Regions from separate parts of the Caballeronia sp. ATUFL_F1_KS4A genome, predicted to be linked through region 2. Evidence: predicted binding sites of a transcription regulator. Region 2 holds the regulator's gene; each other region holds the start of a gene.

Evidence for each region. The regulator FliA, encoded in region 2, starts transcription of late flagellar genes. The targets are predictions, from matches to a motif close to CTAAAGTTTNNNNNNNNNNNGCCGNTA.
Region 1: the regulator FliA is predicted to act here: its motif matches at 1,939-1,965, upstream of NCS03_RS01100 (flagellin).
Region 3: the regulator FliA is predicted to act here: its motif matches at 1,535-1,561, upstream of fliS (flagellar export chaperone FliS).
Region 4: the regulator FliA is predicted to act here: its motif matches at 1,786-1,812, upstream of NCS03_RS10320 (DUF4088 family protein).

Annotation. Positions count from the first base shown of each region.
Region 1 is NZ_JALQEB010000001.1:244,944-248,207, reverse strand. Features, by position in the region: gene NCS03_RS01115 (hypothetical protein) at 1-195, shown strand, start outside; gene rpsU (30S ribosomal protein S21) at 310-522, opposite strand; gene NCS03_RS01105 (aldo/keto reductase) at 872-1,822, opposite strand; gene NCS03_RS01100 (flagellin) at 2,066-3,226, shown strand.
Region 2 is NZ_JALQEB010000019.1:31,453-34,716, forward strand. Features, by position in the region: gene NCS03_RS13775 (GGDEF domain-containing protein) at 192-1,286, shown strand; gene NCS03_RS13780 (RNA polymerase sigma factor FliA) at 1,293-2,024, opposite strand; gene NCS03_RS13785 (MinD/ParA family ATP-binding protein) at 2,043-2,960, opposite strand; gene flhF (flagellar biosynthesis GTPase FlhF) at 2,953-3,264, opposite strand, start outside.
Region 3 is NZ_JALQEB010000018.1:91,862-95,125, reverse strand. Features, by position in the region: gene fliF (flagellar basal-body MS-ring/collar protein FliF) at 1-833, opposite strand, end outside; gene fliE (flagellar hook-basal body complex protein FliE) at 1,105-1,479, shown strand; gene fliS (flagellar export chaperone FliS) at 1,722-2,141, shown strand; gene NCS03_RS13520 (flagellar protein FliT) at 2,171-2,500, shown strand; gene fliK (flagellar hook-length control protein FliK) at 2,554-3,264, shown strand, end outside.
Region 4 is NZ_JALQEB010000011.1:87,774-91,037, reverse strand. Features, by position in the region: gene NCS03_RS10325 (ATP-dependent helicase) at 1-928, shown strand, start outside; gene NCS03_RS10320 (DUF4088 family protein) at 937-1,701, opposite strand; gene NCS03_RS10315 (AzlD domain-containing protein) at 1,865-2,188, opposite strand; gene NCS03_RS10310 (AzlC family ABC transporter permease) at 2,185-2,886, opposite strand; gene NCS03_RS10305 (helix-turn-helix transcriptional regulator) at 3,024-3,264, opposite strand, start outside.

The DNA of each region.
Region 1 (3,264 bases), on a different contig from region 2:
GGCGTCGGCATTTCCTACTATCGGCATGCGCGGGACGGCGGTCTGCTGCGGGCGCTCTACGCATCGAACGTGAATGCCTACGATCCGAACATCATCGATCTGCTGATCGAGCTGGAGGAAGTTCACGACTACGCCGAAATCGAAGAGTGGCCGGCGTTGCTCGCGGCGCTTGGCAGGCGTCACGCGTTCGTCTGAGCGCCCTCGCTAAAAAAGGCAATAGAAACGAAAACGGCGGTGCGCCCTTACGGGTCGCACCGCCGTTTTGCCGTTCGGCGCGAGGATCCGTAAACCCTCGCCCGAACAAGACGCTTAGTGCATCTTCTTCGGCAGCATCTGGCTGCGCAGGCGCTTGCGCAGGCGCGCGACAGCGGCGGCCTTCTTGCGCTTGCGCTCGGTGGTCGGCTTTTCGTACGACTGGCGCTCGCGCAGTTCGGCGATCAGGCCATTGCGCTCGATGGTGCGGCGGAAACGCCGAATCGCGACATCGAACGGCTCGTTTTCTTTGAGGACGATAGTGGTCATGTAAATCCTGGTTTGCTAAACGTATTTTCAAGCGCGCGACGACTGCGAGTTGCCGCGCCCCGGCACTCCGATCGTCCGCCGGACGTGAGAACGGCGCGACGGACACGAGCAAAGCGGCCACGGAGGCCGGAAAAGAGAGCGTTGAGATTCAGCCGCGGAAGCGGCAGGCGCTTTCGAAAGAACCACACGAAGGCGCGTTTCAGAGCCGTTCGCCGCTGTTGGTTGACGTTGTCATTTTCAGCGGCGAAGGCAGGAAATCGGGCACATTTCTCGATTCGGGCGCGATGTTACCAGAACACCGCGCCATTGCCAACTCCCGCGCGCCGGCCAACTCGTTGATGCAACAGAACTATTTCTGCCACGCGCTGGCTTCGTCGAGCAGATGGATATCGTCGGCTGCGAGTTGCAGGCGCGTCGCGGCGGCCAAGCTCTCCAGTTGCGCGACCGACGTGGCGCTGGCGATCGGCGCCGTCACGCTCGGGCGCGCGATCATCCACGCGAGCGCGACCGTCGCGGGCGTCGTGTCGTTGCGTTTCGCGACTTCGTCGAGCGCGTCGAGAATCTCGAGGCCGCGCCGTGTCAGATACTTTTCGACGCGCGAGCCGCGCGCCTTGTGCTGCGTGTCCGCCTTCGACCGATATTTGCCCGACAGAAAGCCGCTCGCGAGCGCGTAATACGGCACGACGGCGATCTTGTGCTGTTCTGCCACCGGTTCGAGACCGGTCTCGTAGCCCTCGCGGTCGTAGAGGTTGTATTCGGGTTGCAGAATCTGATACGCCGGCAAGCCCGAATCCTTCGCGACTTTCAACGCCTCTTCTAGCCGCTCGCCCGTGTAGTTCGACGCGCCGATCACCCGCACCTTCCCCGCCTTGATGAGCGTCTGATACGCGTCGAGGGTTTCGTCGAGCGGCGTGGTTTCGTCGTCGTAATGGGAGAAATAGACGTCGATGTAATCGGTCTTGAGACGCCGCAGCGAATCGTCGACGGCCGCCGCGATGTTCGCCGCCGAGAGCCCGGCGCGCGTGGACAGCTTGCCGACTTTCGTCGCGAGCACGACCTGGTGGCGCTTGCCGCTTTCCCTGAACCACTTGCCGATGATCGTCTCCGATTCGCCGCCCTGATGCCCGTCGACCCAGGCGGAATAGACGTCGGCTGTATCGATGAAATTCAGGCCGTGGTCGACGAACGCGTCGAGGATCGAGAACGACGTGCGCTCGTTGGCAGTCCAGCCGAACACGTTGCCGCCGAAGACGAGCGGCGCAACTTTCAGTTCCGATGTGCCGATATTGCGTGTCTGCATGTGCGCTCCGAATGCGTCGTGAGGGACCAAAAAGCATACGCGCGAAATCGGCGCCTTGCCGGGCAAGGCTTCGCGGCCTCGCAACAGAATTCGTTACACAAATCGTTTGCGCGGGCCTTAAGTTTTTTTCGAGGGGCCCGATAACCACAAGTAGGCGGCCGGCTATCACCGAGCGCAGGACCGCCAGGCAACTTACTCGGTGCTTTAGCCAAAGCCAGATACAGTCTCCCAGGAGAGAACAAAATGATCGGTATCAACAGCAACATCAACTCGCTGGTTGCACAGCAGAACCTCAACGGCACGCAAAGCGCGCTGTCTTCGGCGATCACCCGCCTCTCGTCGGGCAAGCGCATCAACAGCGCTGCTGACGACGCAGCAGGTCTCGCGATCTCGAACCGGATGCAAACGCAGATCAACGGCCTGAACCAGGGCGTTTCGAATGCGAACGACGGTGTGTCGATTGCCCAGACGGCTTCGAGCGCGCTTTCGTCGATGACCTCCAGCCTGCAGCGTATCCGTACGCTGGCCGTGCAAGCCGCGAGCGGCTCGCTCTCGTCGAGCGACCAGGCTTCGCTGCAGAAGGAAGTTTCGCAGCAGATCGCCGAAGTGAACCGTATCGCTTCGCAAACGACGTACAACGGCCGCAACATTCTTGACGGTTCGGCTGGCAGCCTGAGCTTCCAGGTCGGCGCGAACGTCGGTCAGACGATCAATCTGGACCTGAGCCAAGACATGGGCGCGAACTCGCTCGGCGGCGGCATGGTGCAGAAGGGCAACACGCTCGGCACGTTCTCGAACCTGTCGCTGTCGTCGAGCGGCGCCTACGCCTCTTCCGGCGCGACGATCACCTCGATCAACGTGCTGTCGGACGGCAAGGGCGGCTTCTCGTTCACCGACCAGAACAACGTCGCGCTGAGCTCGACGGCCGTCACGGCCATCTTCGGCTCGGGCACCGCAGGCACGGGCACGGCTGCAGCACCGCACGAAAACACGCTGACGTTCAGCACGAGCATTGCCGGTTCGATGGGCGCATCCGTGAGCTCCGCGATCACCACCCTCAACGCGTCGATCAACAAGATCAACAAGCCGGACACGGTCGCGAACCTCGACATCAGCACCACGACGGGCGCCAACGTCGCGCTGGTCTCGATCGACAACGCACTGCAGACGCTGAACAACGTGCAGGCAACGCTGGGTGCAGCCCAGAACCGTCTGAGCGCAATCGCTTCGTCGCAGCAAGCTGAATCGACCGACCTGTCGTCGGCTCAGTCGCAGATCACCGACGCGAACTTCGCGCAGGAAACGGCGAACCTCAGCAAGGCTCAAGTGCTGCAACAGGCTGGTATCTCGGTGCTCGCGCAAGCGAACTCCCTGCCGCAGCAAGTTCTGAAGCTCCTCGGCTAAGCGGTACGCCAAGGTAGCACCCGACGCCGGATCTTCAT
Region 2 (3,264 bases):
CGCCGTGAATGAGAAATGGACGTTCTTAAGCTGTTCTTACACGAAACACAGCGTCTTCGCAAAACGTTGCAAAATAGCGGATCGCTCGCTCGGTGCAACTCGATACCACTCCATTCAGCCGATGCCATGCGACGGGGCCGCAGTACTTGGCAGCAAGATAAAAGAAAGAAATCACCATCCAGGGGTTCAGTATGGAGCAGGCGCATCAACCGGCACGCCGGACTTATGCCTTCGCATGGTCCGAACACCGGAATCCGGAACGCGAGCAGGCCACGCTGCGGGTCTGGATGGGAGCGGTGGTTCTTCTGGCTTACGGCGTTTTCGCGTGGCTCCGCCCTTCACACGATGCCTTCCTGACCACGCGCCTCGTCGCGCTCTATGTGTCTTATGGGGCGATCACGCTTCTGATCGTCAGCCGCATGAGCGCGCCTTCTGTTGCGCGCCTGACCGTCACGACCATCGCCGATCAGACGATCCTCGGGCTCGCGCTCGCCGCGGGCGGCGCAACGGCGCTGCCGCTTCTCTGGGTGATGTTCTGGTTTCTGATCGGTTCGGGATGCCGATACGGCAAGCGCACGCTCGCCGTATCGTGCGCGACGGCGCTCATCATCGTCACGGCGATGGCCGTCTGGCAGCCGTGGTGGCACGAGAATCTTCCCGCCGCGATCGGGCTCGCGCTGAGCGTACTCGGCGCATCGGTGTATCTGAGCGTGCTCGTCGATCGGCTCGGCAACGCGAATCGCGATCTAGCGCGTCAGGCATCGACCGATCCGCTCACGGGTCTGTCGAACCGGTACGCGCTGGAAAGAGTCGTCGATCGCGCGATGAACGCGCCCGAAGCCAATGGCGATCACGCCACCGCGCTCCTTCTGATCGATCTCGACGGCTTCAAGGAAGTGAACGATACCTACGGTCACGCCGTCGGGGATCTGCTGCTGCAAGCCTTCGCGGACTCGCTCGCGAAGCGCATGCGCAAGTCGGACACCATCGCGCGTCTGGGCGGCGACGAGTTCGTCGTGCTCGCGCATCAGATGCGCGACCGCGACGCCGTGTTGTCGGTGGCCGACAACATCCATTCGGCGCTCGGCGAAATTACGTCGGTGCAGGAGCGGCCGGTGTCGGTATCGGCGAGCATCGGCGCATGCCTGCTTTCGAGCGCGGCGTCCGCGCATCAAACCGGCATGACCGCCGTGCTGCGCGCCGCCGACCGCGCGATGTACCGCGCGAAAAGTCTCGGTGAAGGGAAAACGGTCTTCGCCGAGACGCGGGACTTCGAGATCAGCTAGGGAACGTCAGGCCTCGACGCTCGTCCACGCCTGCTCGCGCAGCTTCGTGCGCAGACGCGCGACCGCCTGGCTGTGCAACTGACACACGCGCGACTCGCTCACTTCCATCACCGCGCCGATTTCGCGCAGGTTCAGGCCGCGTTCGTAATAGAGGCTCATCAGGAGCTTCTCGCGCTCGGGCAGCTTGTCGATGGCTTCGATCAGCGCGCCGCGAAGGCTGTCGTCGAGCAGCGCGGACAGCGGATCCGAAGGATCGACGCAATAGCGGTCGAGGAACGGCTCGTCGTCGGCGGAGCGATCGAAGTCTTCGTAATAGATCAACTGGCTGCCGTGCAAGTCCTGAAGCATCGACTGATATTCGTCGAGCGGCATCTTCATGTGCTCGGCGATTTCCTGCTCGCTCGCCGCGCGGCCGAGGTTCTGCTCGACCTTGTGCACCGCCGATTCCACTTCGCGCGACGTCTTGCGCATGCTGCGCGGCAGCCAGTCGTTCGCGCGGAGCTCATCCAGCATCGCGCCGCGGATGCGCTGGCTCGCATATGTTTCGAACTGCGCGCCCTGATCTTCCTTGTAGCGGCTCGCCGCGTCCAGCAGGCCGATCATGCCGGCCTGAATGAGATCGTCGAGATCGACGCTCGCCGGCATCTTGGCGACGAGTTGAAGCCCCAGCCGTCGAACGAGCGGTGCGTATTTCGTCAGCACTTCCGACTGTGAGAGTTTGCCTTGGGCGTTATACATCTTGGTCACCTATCTTGATCACATCGACGCCGTGCTGCTCAATGCAAAGTCGTGAAGCGCAGCCGCACGATGCGACGCCTCCCGCGCGCCCTGTACAGAGTCGCTAACCGGATTTCGCGCGTCGGCCTGGCCGCCCGCATCGCGCATATAAGGCGCGGGGCGCATCGGCCAGTGCAGGAGCTCCGCCGCGATTGCGCGGTAGTCGCGCGCCGCGGCCGTGGCCGGGAACGCTTCGACTGCGCAGCGTGAGAGTTCCATCGCCCGAGCGACGCGCGCATCCTCGGACACATATCCCGCCTGCACGAGCGACACGGCCAGATACCGGCTCGCGACGCCCGACAGGTTGTCGAACGCGACCGCCGCGTCGGCCGGGTTCTGCACGTGATTGACGAGCACGCGGAACTGGCCGATCGCATGGGCGTAGTGCAGTCGTTTCATGCACGCATACGCCTCGGTGATCGCCGACGCGGCTACCCGCGTCACAATAAGAAAGTCATGCGCCTGCGCCGCGAGCGTCGACAGCGCGCCGTGGCGATCGAGTTGCGCATCGATCAGCACGATGTCCGCCGGACCGTCGAGCAGCGCGCGGCATTGCGCGGCATCGTGAACGATGCGTTCGTCGCGCGGCGCGGCCATCAGCGAGAAGCCGAACGGCGTGCGCTCGACGGCATCGCCGAGCATGCGCCGGCCCGACATCACCGAGGCGAGCGCGCCCGCGTCTTCGGTGCCCACGAGACGGCTCACCGATCCCGCGTTGCGGTGCTCGTCGATCACGAGCACGTCCTTGCCGTGGATGGAAAGCGCCGCGCCGAGATTCACCACCGCCGACGTGCATCCGATGCCCGCCGGTCCGCCCGCGATCGCCACCACGCGCGAACCGGCGCGCGTAAGGAGCCGTCGCAGGCCTTCCGCCTGGTCGAGCACGAACTTATCCAAAGTGCACCTCATGCAGTTCGGTCGTGGCGCGCGCGGACAACGCGGACAGCAGCGCAGGCGTTTCTTCGTCTTGCGGCACGAAGGGCGAGTTGTCGCGCGGGATGCAGAACGCGCTCTTGATGAGAAACCGCTTGGTCGCGACGTACAGGTTCTCCGGCACTTTCTGACCGGTCGACACGTAATGCACCGGCAGCTTGTAGCGGATGACCGTATCGAGCACGCCGCCGAGATTCGTCGCTTCGTCGAGCTTGGTCAGGATGCAGCCCGCGAGCGGCGGCTGGTCCGCCGCGCTCTTGTAGGCCTG
Region 3 (3,264 bases), on a different contig from region 2:
TTGTGCTCGATCTGCTGCACATACTTCAGTTGCGATGCGTCGAGGCCGTTCGCGGCGTTCTGGCTCGTCAGCAGGTTGCCGTCCTGATCGACGATGTTCACGTTCTTGACCGGCATGTCCGCGACGCCGGACGCCACCATGTGCGTGATCGCCACCACCTGGCCTTCGTCGAGCACGCGGCCGGGGTACAGATTGACCATCACTGAGGCGGTCGGCAGTTCCTTGTCGCGCACGAAGACGGAAGGCTTCGGAATCGCCAGATGCACGCGCGCCGACTTCACCGACGAAATCGAGCCGATCGTGCGCTCCAGCTCGCCTTCCAGCGCGCGCTGATAGTTGACCTGCTCGGCGAACTGGCTGATGCCGAACTTCTGGTTGTCCATCAGCTCGAAGCCGACCGAGCCGGCCTTCGGCAAGCCCTGGCTCGCGAGACGCAGACGCGTTTCGTGCACCTGCTCGGCCGGCACGAGAATGGCGCCGCCGCCGTCGGAGAGCTTGTACGGAATGTTGCCCTGCTGGAGCGCGGCAACGATTGCGCCGCCGTCCCGGTCTGACAGATTGGAAAAGAGCACGCGATAGTCCGGCTGGCGCGACCACATGACGAGGCCCGCGACCACCATCACCAGAATCGCGACGGCCACGATGAGCGGCACGCGCGGATTCGAGCGGAACTGGTTGAGCATCGGCATGCGCTGCGCGAAGCCGCCGAAGTCGGCTCCCGCGCCGCCCGCGAGGCTCGCGCCGGCGGTGGCCGTTCCGGCTGCGCCCGGCTGTGCGCCCGCCAGGCCCATTCTGGCGTCGGGCGTGATGAGTGAGTTGTTGGGCGTTTCCATTTAGCGTCGAAGCTCCGAATCCTGAGGTTCCCCTCCGCCGCTTCCCGCTTCCATGTAAGCGGCGGTGGAGGACTTTTCACGATGGGGATTATCCGCAGAAGATTGCAAGTCGATTCGGCGAATAGAGCGGGGTTTTCCCCGTTCTTCCCGCGCTTTGAAAAACCGCCGGCTGCTAATCTTTTTCGTACTCGGCGAACCTCCGCAAATGCGGGCCGGGCATCGGGTCTCCGCCACGAGCGGCACCCGTTATTTCCTGTCATCCGGAGTCAACATGAACTTTCCGATCAATCCGCTTTCCTCGGCTATGTCGGCCATTCAGTCGATGGCGTCGCAAGCCGCCGGCGGCACCGGCGCCGCAAACGCCGCGTCCGTCGCGTCGGGCGCCGTCATGGGGCAGAGCGGGACATCGGGCGCGGCGAGCGCCGGCAGCTTCGCCGACGCGCTGAAATCGTCCATCGACAAGATCAGCGACAACCAGAACAAGGCACTCGGCGAGGCGCACGCATTCGAAATCGGCGCGCCGAACGTGTCGCTCAACGACGTGATGGTCGACATGCAGAAGGCGAACGTCGGCCTGCAGTTCGGCCTGCAGGTGCGCAACAAGCTCGTGTCGGCCTACAACGACATCATGCAGATCTCCGTCTGACGGTCTTCACACGATCCGTCCCTCGATCCTCGCGATTGCTCTAGAGCCTTGAGTCCTAAAGCTTTGCCGCGTTTTTCCGATAACCCCGGTAACGGCACGGCGAACGATGGTTCGCCCGCTTGAGGCGGGCGGCACGCTCGTCTCTCACCGGTTTTACCGGACCCACACGGATCAGGACGAGCGGCACGGCGTCCGCTTGGAGCCCGCGCACGCTGCGGCATCGCATAAGGAGAACCCGAGAGATGTATTCCCCAGGACACGCAGGAGCCAGCGCCTACGCACGCGTGGGCGTTCAGACAGGGGTGATCGGAGCGAGCCCGCACAGGCTGATCGTGATGCTGTATCAAGGCGCGCGTCAGGCGATCGCGCAGGCGCGCATGCATCTGCAGCAGAACAACGTCGGCGCGCGCGGCGCGGCGATCGGCAAGGCCATCAGCATCATCGAGAGCGGATTGCAGCAGGCGCTCAACAAGGATGCGGGCGGCGAGATCGCGCAACGGCTGGACGCGCTGTACACGTATATGACGCGCCGGCTGCTCGAGGCGAACATCAAGCAGAACGAGTCGATGCTCGTCGAAGTCGACGGCCTGCTCGCGACGCTGGAAGAAGCCTGGGTCGGAATTGGACAGGAAGTGGCGCAAATGACCGCCGTGCCCGCATGACGGGTATGAGCGTCGACTGCCTCGAAAGAATGAAGACGACACAAGAATATTTCGCCCACTACGAGGCCATTGCGGCGGTTTCCGGTCAGATGCTGGTGGCCGCGCGCGGTGGCGAATGGAGCGAGCTGAAGGCGTTGCAGGGCACCTATCGCGAGCTGGTCGACCGCCTGAAGGAAGTCGATACCGGTTCGGATCTCGACGAAACCGCCCGCGCACGCAAGCTGGACCTCGTGAAGAAGATTCTCGCCGACGACGCCGCGATCCGCGATCTGACCTCGCCGAGTCTCGCGCGCCTGTCCGCGCTCTTCACGGTCAACAGCCCGGCCCGCGTACTGAAGAAAATGATCGGACTGCGCTAGCCGCGGTTCCGCGCCAGCCGGACGATCCGGCCGGCGCTTACGAGGATGGGGGCATGACTGGACTCGATTCTGCGATCGCATCGTTGCTCGCCAGCCGCACCGAGCTCCTGATGTCCGCGATTCGCGCGCCGGGCGGCGTGAGCGGCAGCGGCGTGACGGGCACGAGCGTCGGGCAGACGACGCAGCCGGACATGCCGCAGACCGTCGGCGCGCCCGCCGTGGCGGCGGGACCGGCGGCGTCGGCGCAAACCGAGCTTTCCAGCGTCGCGCGCACGCTCGACGTGATTTCGCGCTTCGGCGGCGCGACGCCCGCGCTGACTGGCGACGCCCCGCTCTGGCCGACGCCGCCGCGCCCCGCGAGCGCCTTCGCCGCGCTCACGACCGGCCTCTTCGATACCGCTTTCTCCTCCAATGCCGCCGCCGTGGCGGCCGCGCGCGCCGCGACGCAGAATCTGCCGCCGCTGCCCGCCGCCGCGCTGGCGACGGCGCTCGCAAGGACCGTCGGCGAAAGCGGGCTTTTCTACGAATCGCATCTGGTGCAATGGCTCGCGGGCCAGCGCAGCGCGGCGTCGCTCGGCAACGAACCGCAGGCGCGCGTCGATGCCCGTTCGATGTCCCTGCCGTTCGAGCTCGCCAACGCCGTCACGCCGGCCGACACCGGCCTCGACGATGCCCGCGCGCCGCAGCTCGCGCCCGATCTGCCGGATTTCCACGGCCGCCCGATCGCGACGCCGCAGACGCCGCAGCAGGCGGCCGCGCTCGCG
Region 4 (3,264 bases), on a different contig from region 2:
AATCGAATTGACGCGCCGGAACATTCCGTTCGTGAAGTTCGGCGGACTGAAGTTTCTCGATTCCGTTCATGTCAAGGACGTGCTCGCGGTGTTGCGCTGGGCCGAGAATCCGCGCGATCGCGTCGCGGGCTTTCGCGTCGCGCAGTTGTTGCCGGGCGTCGGACCGGCGATCGCCGGGCGCCTGCTCGACAGCGTGAGCGCGCCGGACGCGGTGGCGTCGAATGCGATCGCCGCGTTTCAGGCGCCCGCGCGCGCGTCGGAGGACTGGCCGCGTTTCGTCGGCCTGATGGCGAAGCTCTGCGGCCGCGACTCCGGCTGGCCCGCCGAGTTCGAAATGATCCGGCGTTGGTACGAGCCGCATCTGGAACGCAATCACGAGGACGCGGCGATCCGCATCGGCGACGTGTTGCAGATGGAAAGCATCGCGGCGACGTATCCCACGCGCGAGCGCTTTCTCACCGAACTGACGCTCGATCCGCCCGACGCGACCAGCGACGAATCCGGCGTGCCGCTGCTCGACGAAGACTATCTGATTCTCTCGACGATCCATTCGGCGAAGGGCCAGGAATGGCGCAACGTGTTCGTGCTGAACGGCGTCGACGGCTGCATTCCGTCCGATCTCGGCACGGGCAGCGACGAAGAACTCGACGAGGAACGGCGGCTGTTATACGTCGCGATGACGCGCGCGAAGGAAGACCTGCACATCATCACGCCGCAGCGCTTCTACGTGTACAACCAGACGCATCTCGGCGACCGTCACGTATGGGCGCAGCGCACGCGTTTCATTCCGCCGCATCTGATGCAGAACTTCGAAGCGGCCGCGTGGCCGCCCGTCATCGCGCCCGCTGCGCCGACGGCGGCGGGGCTGGCTGCGGCCGCGAAAGCGAAGATCGATATCGCGGCGCGCCTAAAGGGAATGTGGGACTGACCTGAATCTCAGCGCTGCGCGCGCGATGCACGCGGCGCGCGCGGCGACGGCGAGAAGATGCTGCGCAGCCATGCTGCGAAGCGTGTGTAGCCGTCGTAAGGCTCTTCGACGAAAAGCTCGGGCCGCAGCGAGCGCAGATATTCCAGCACTTGCTGCGCTTCCTGCTTCTGGATCGAGCCATAGAAGATGCCGAGCCGCAGCAGGCAGCGCAGTTCGCCGAGCTTCTCGCGCGCGGTCGAACCGATGCTCGTCTCCACCGAAATTTTGGTTTCATACACGCGCTGACGTAGCGAATCGGCGAGACGCCATGCGGGCGTCTGCATCTTTTCCTCGACTTCGCGAATATCCGCCGCCGCCGATTTGATCTGCGAGGCGAGCATGTCGACTTGCGATACGTCGCCGTCCGCTTCGGTGACGATCGCCGTCGCCCACGCGCGCGACGCCTTGACGAGATCCTCGGCGGTCCAGTCCGCGCGGATCGCGAACGCGAAGCCGTGCTCGGCTGCCTGCCGGATCAGGATCTCGACGACGTCCGGAAACTCCTTGTCGAGCGCGCGCTTCGCCCACGCGTACTGGCCGTGCGTGAGCATGCGCTGCACCGCCTGCTCGGTGAGCGGCGTGTTGTTGTCCAGGAGCTTCGCGCGCAGGAAGTCCTCGAACGAAGGCGTGACGAATTGCGGATCCAGCTTCAGCGACAGACGCGTGAACGCTTCGAAATCGCGCTGCAGCGAAGCGATGGTCTCGTCGCGTAACGATAAGGTGATTTGACGCATGTTGGTTCCCGGTTCCGCCTTCGATCTCCGAAGGCGGGAAAAGCTGTCGGCGCCGCGTCTCAGGCGGAGTCCATTCGTTTCTGTTATCGGCGCGCGCTTCAGGAACTTGAGGATTCTTCGATGCTCTTTGAAAGCCGTTTAACGGCTGATGGAGAGAAAACGTTTAGCGCAGCACGGCGAACTGCCACGCGAAAAACACCGCGAGCGACACGGCAATCGTCAAAAGCGGCCGTTTCGTGAACGCGCAAACGATGATCGCGACGATCGCAGCCACGAGCTGCGGATTGCGCCAGGTGATTTCGGCGCCGTTGCCGTGCGGCGAGACGGTCATCGGCACGATGATCGCGGTGAGCACCGTCACCGGCACGAACGAAAGCGCGGTGCGGACGATCGGCGGAAAGGGCAGGCGTTCGCCCAGCACGAACACGGCGGCGCGGATCGCGAACGTAACGGCCGCCATGCCGAAGATCAGCGTGACGTAGTTCATTGCGTGCGCTCCTTCGCGTTCTTCAGACGATGTTTCGCGTGGCCCTTCGCTTGCGGACGGTTTTCCATCAGCGTGAGCAGCATGCCGACGGCCACGCCGACGAACACCGCCGCGAGCAGGCCGAGCTTGTACGGCCAGCCTTGCCACGCGAAGGACAGCACGCCCGATGCGAGCGCCGCCGCGACGAAGCGCACGGCGACGAGCTGCGGCACGACGATCGCGATGAACGTCGCGACCATCGCGAAGTCGAGCCCGAGCGATTTCAGTCCGGGAAACGCGGCGCCGAACAAGAGGCCGAGGAGCGTCCACAACTGCCAGTTCAGATACATCGCGACGCCGGAGCCGAAGAAGTAGTGCGGCCCGATCTCGCCCGGCGCGCGCTTCCGATAGTGCGCGTAGGCGACGGCGAAAACTTCGTCGGTGAGCATGCCCGCGAGCGCCCAGCGCCAGCGGCGCGGCAGATGCGCGACATACGGCGCGAGCGTCGCGGAATAGAGCACATGACGCAGATTGACGACGAGCGTCGTCGCCAGAATGACGGCGAAGCTCGCGTGCGACGCGATCAGGCCGACCGCGATGAACTGCGCCGAGCCCGCGAACACGACGAGCGACATCAACTGGCCGTGCCAGAGCGTGAGCGGACTTGCGGTGACGAGCGTGCCGAAGATCACGCCGAAGGGCGCGGCGCCGATCATCATCGGGATGGTGTCGCGTGCGCCGGCGGCGAATTCGCGCAAAGGTGTTGCTTTCAAGATTTCCTCCTATGGAAGCGAGGATACGCAAAACGTCGATGAGAATGCTTGTACGTTCTTGCGCTTTCCCGAGGCCGGACCGCCTAACGCCAGCGGCCGGGCGGCACGCCGAACGTGCGCTTGAAATGGCGCGTGAAGTGACTCTGATCCGTGAAACCGCTCGCCGCCGCGACATCCGTCACGGATGCGCCCGCGCGCAACGCCGGCAGCGCGCGCACGATCCGCAGCTGATTGCGCCACGCATGCGGCGCAAGACCGGTTTCGCGCGTGAAGAGGCGCGCCGCGTGGAAGGTCGAGAGACCGACCGTCTGCGCGAGTTCGGCG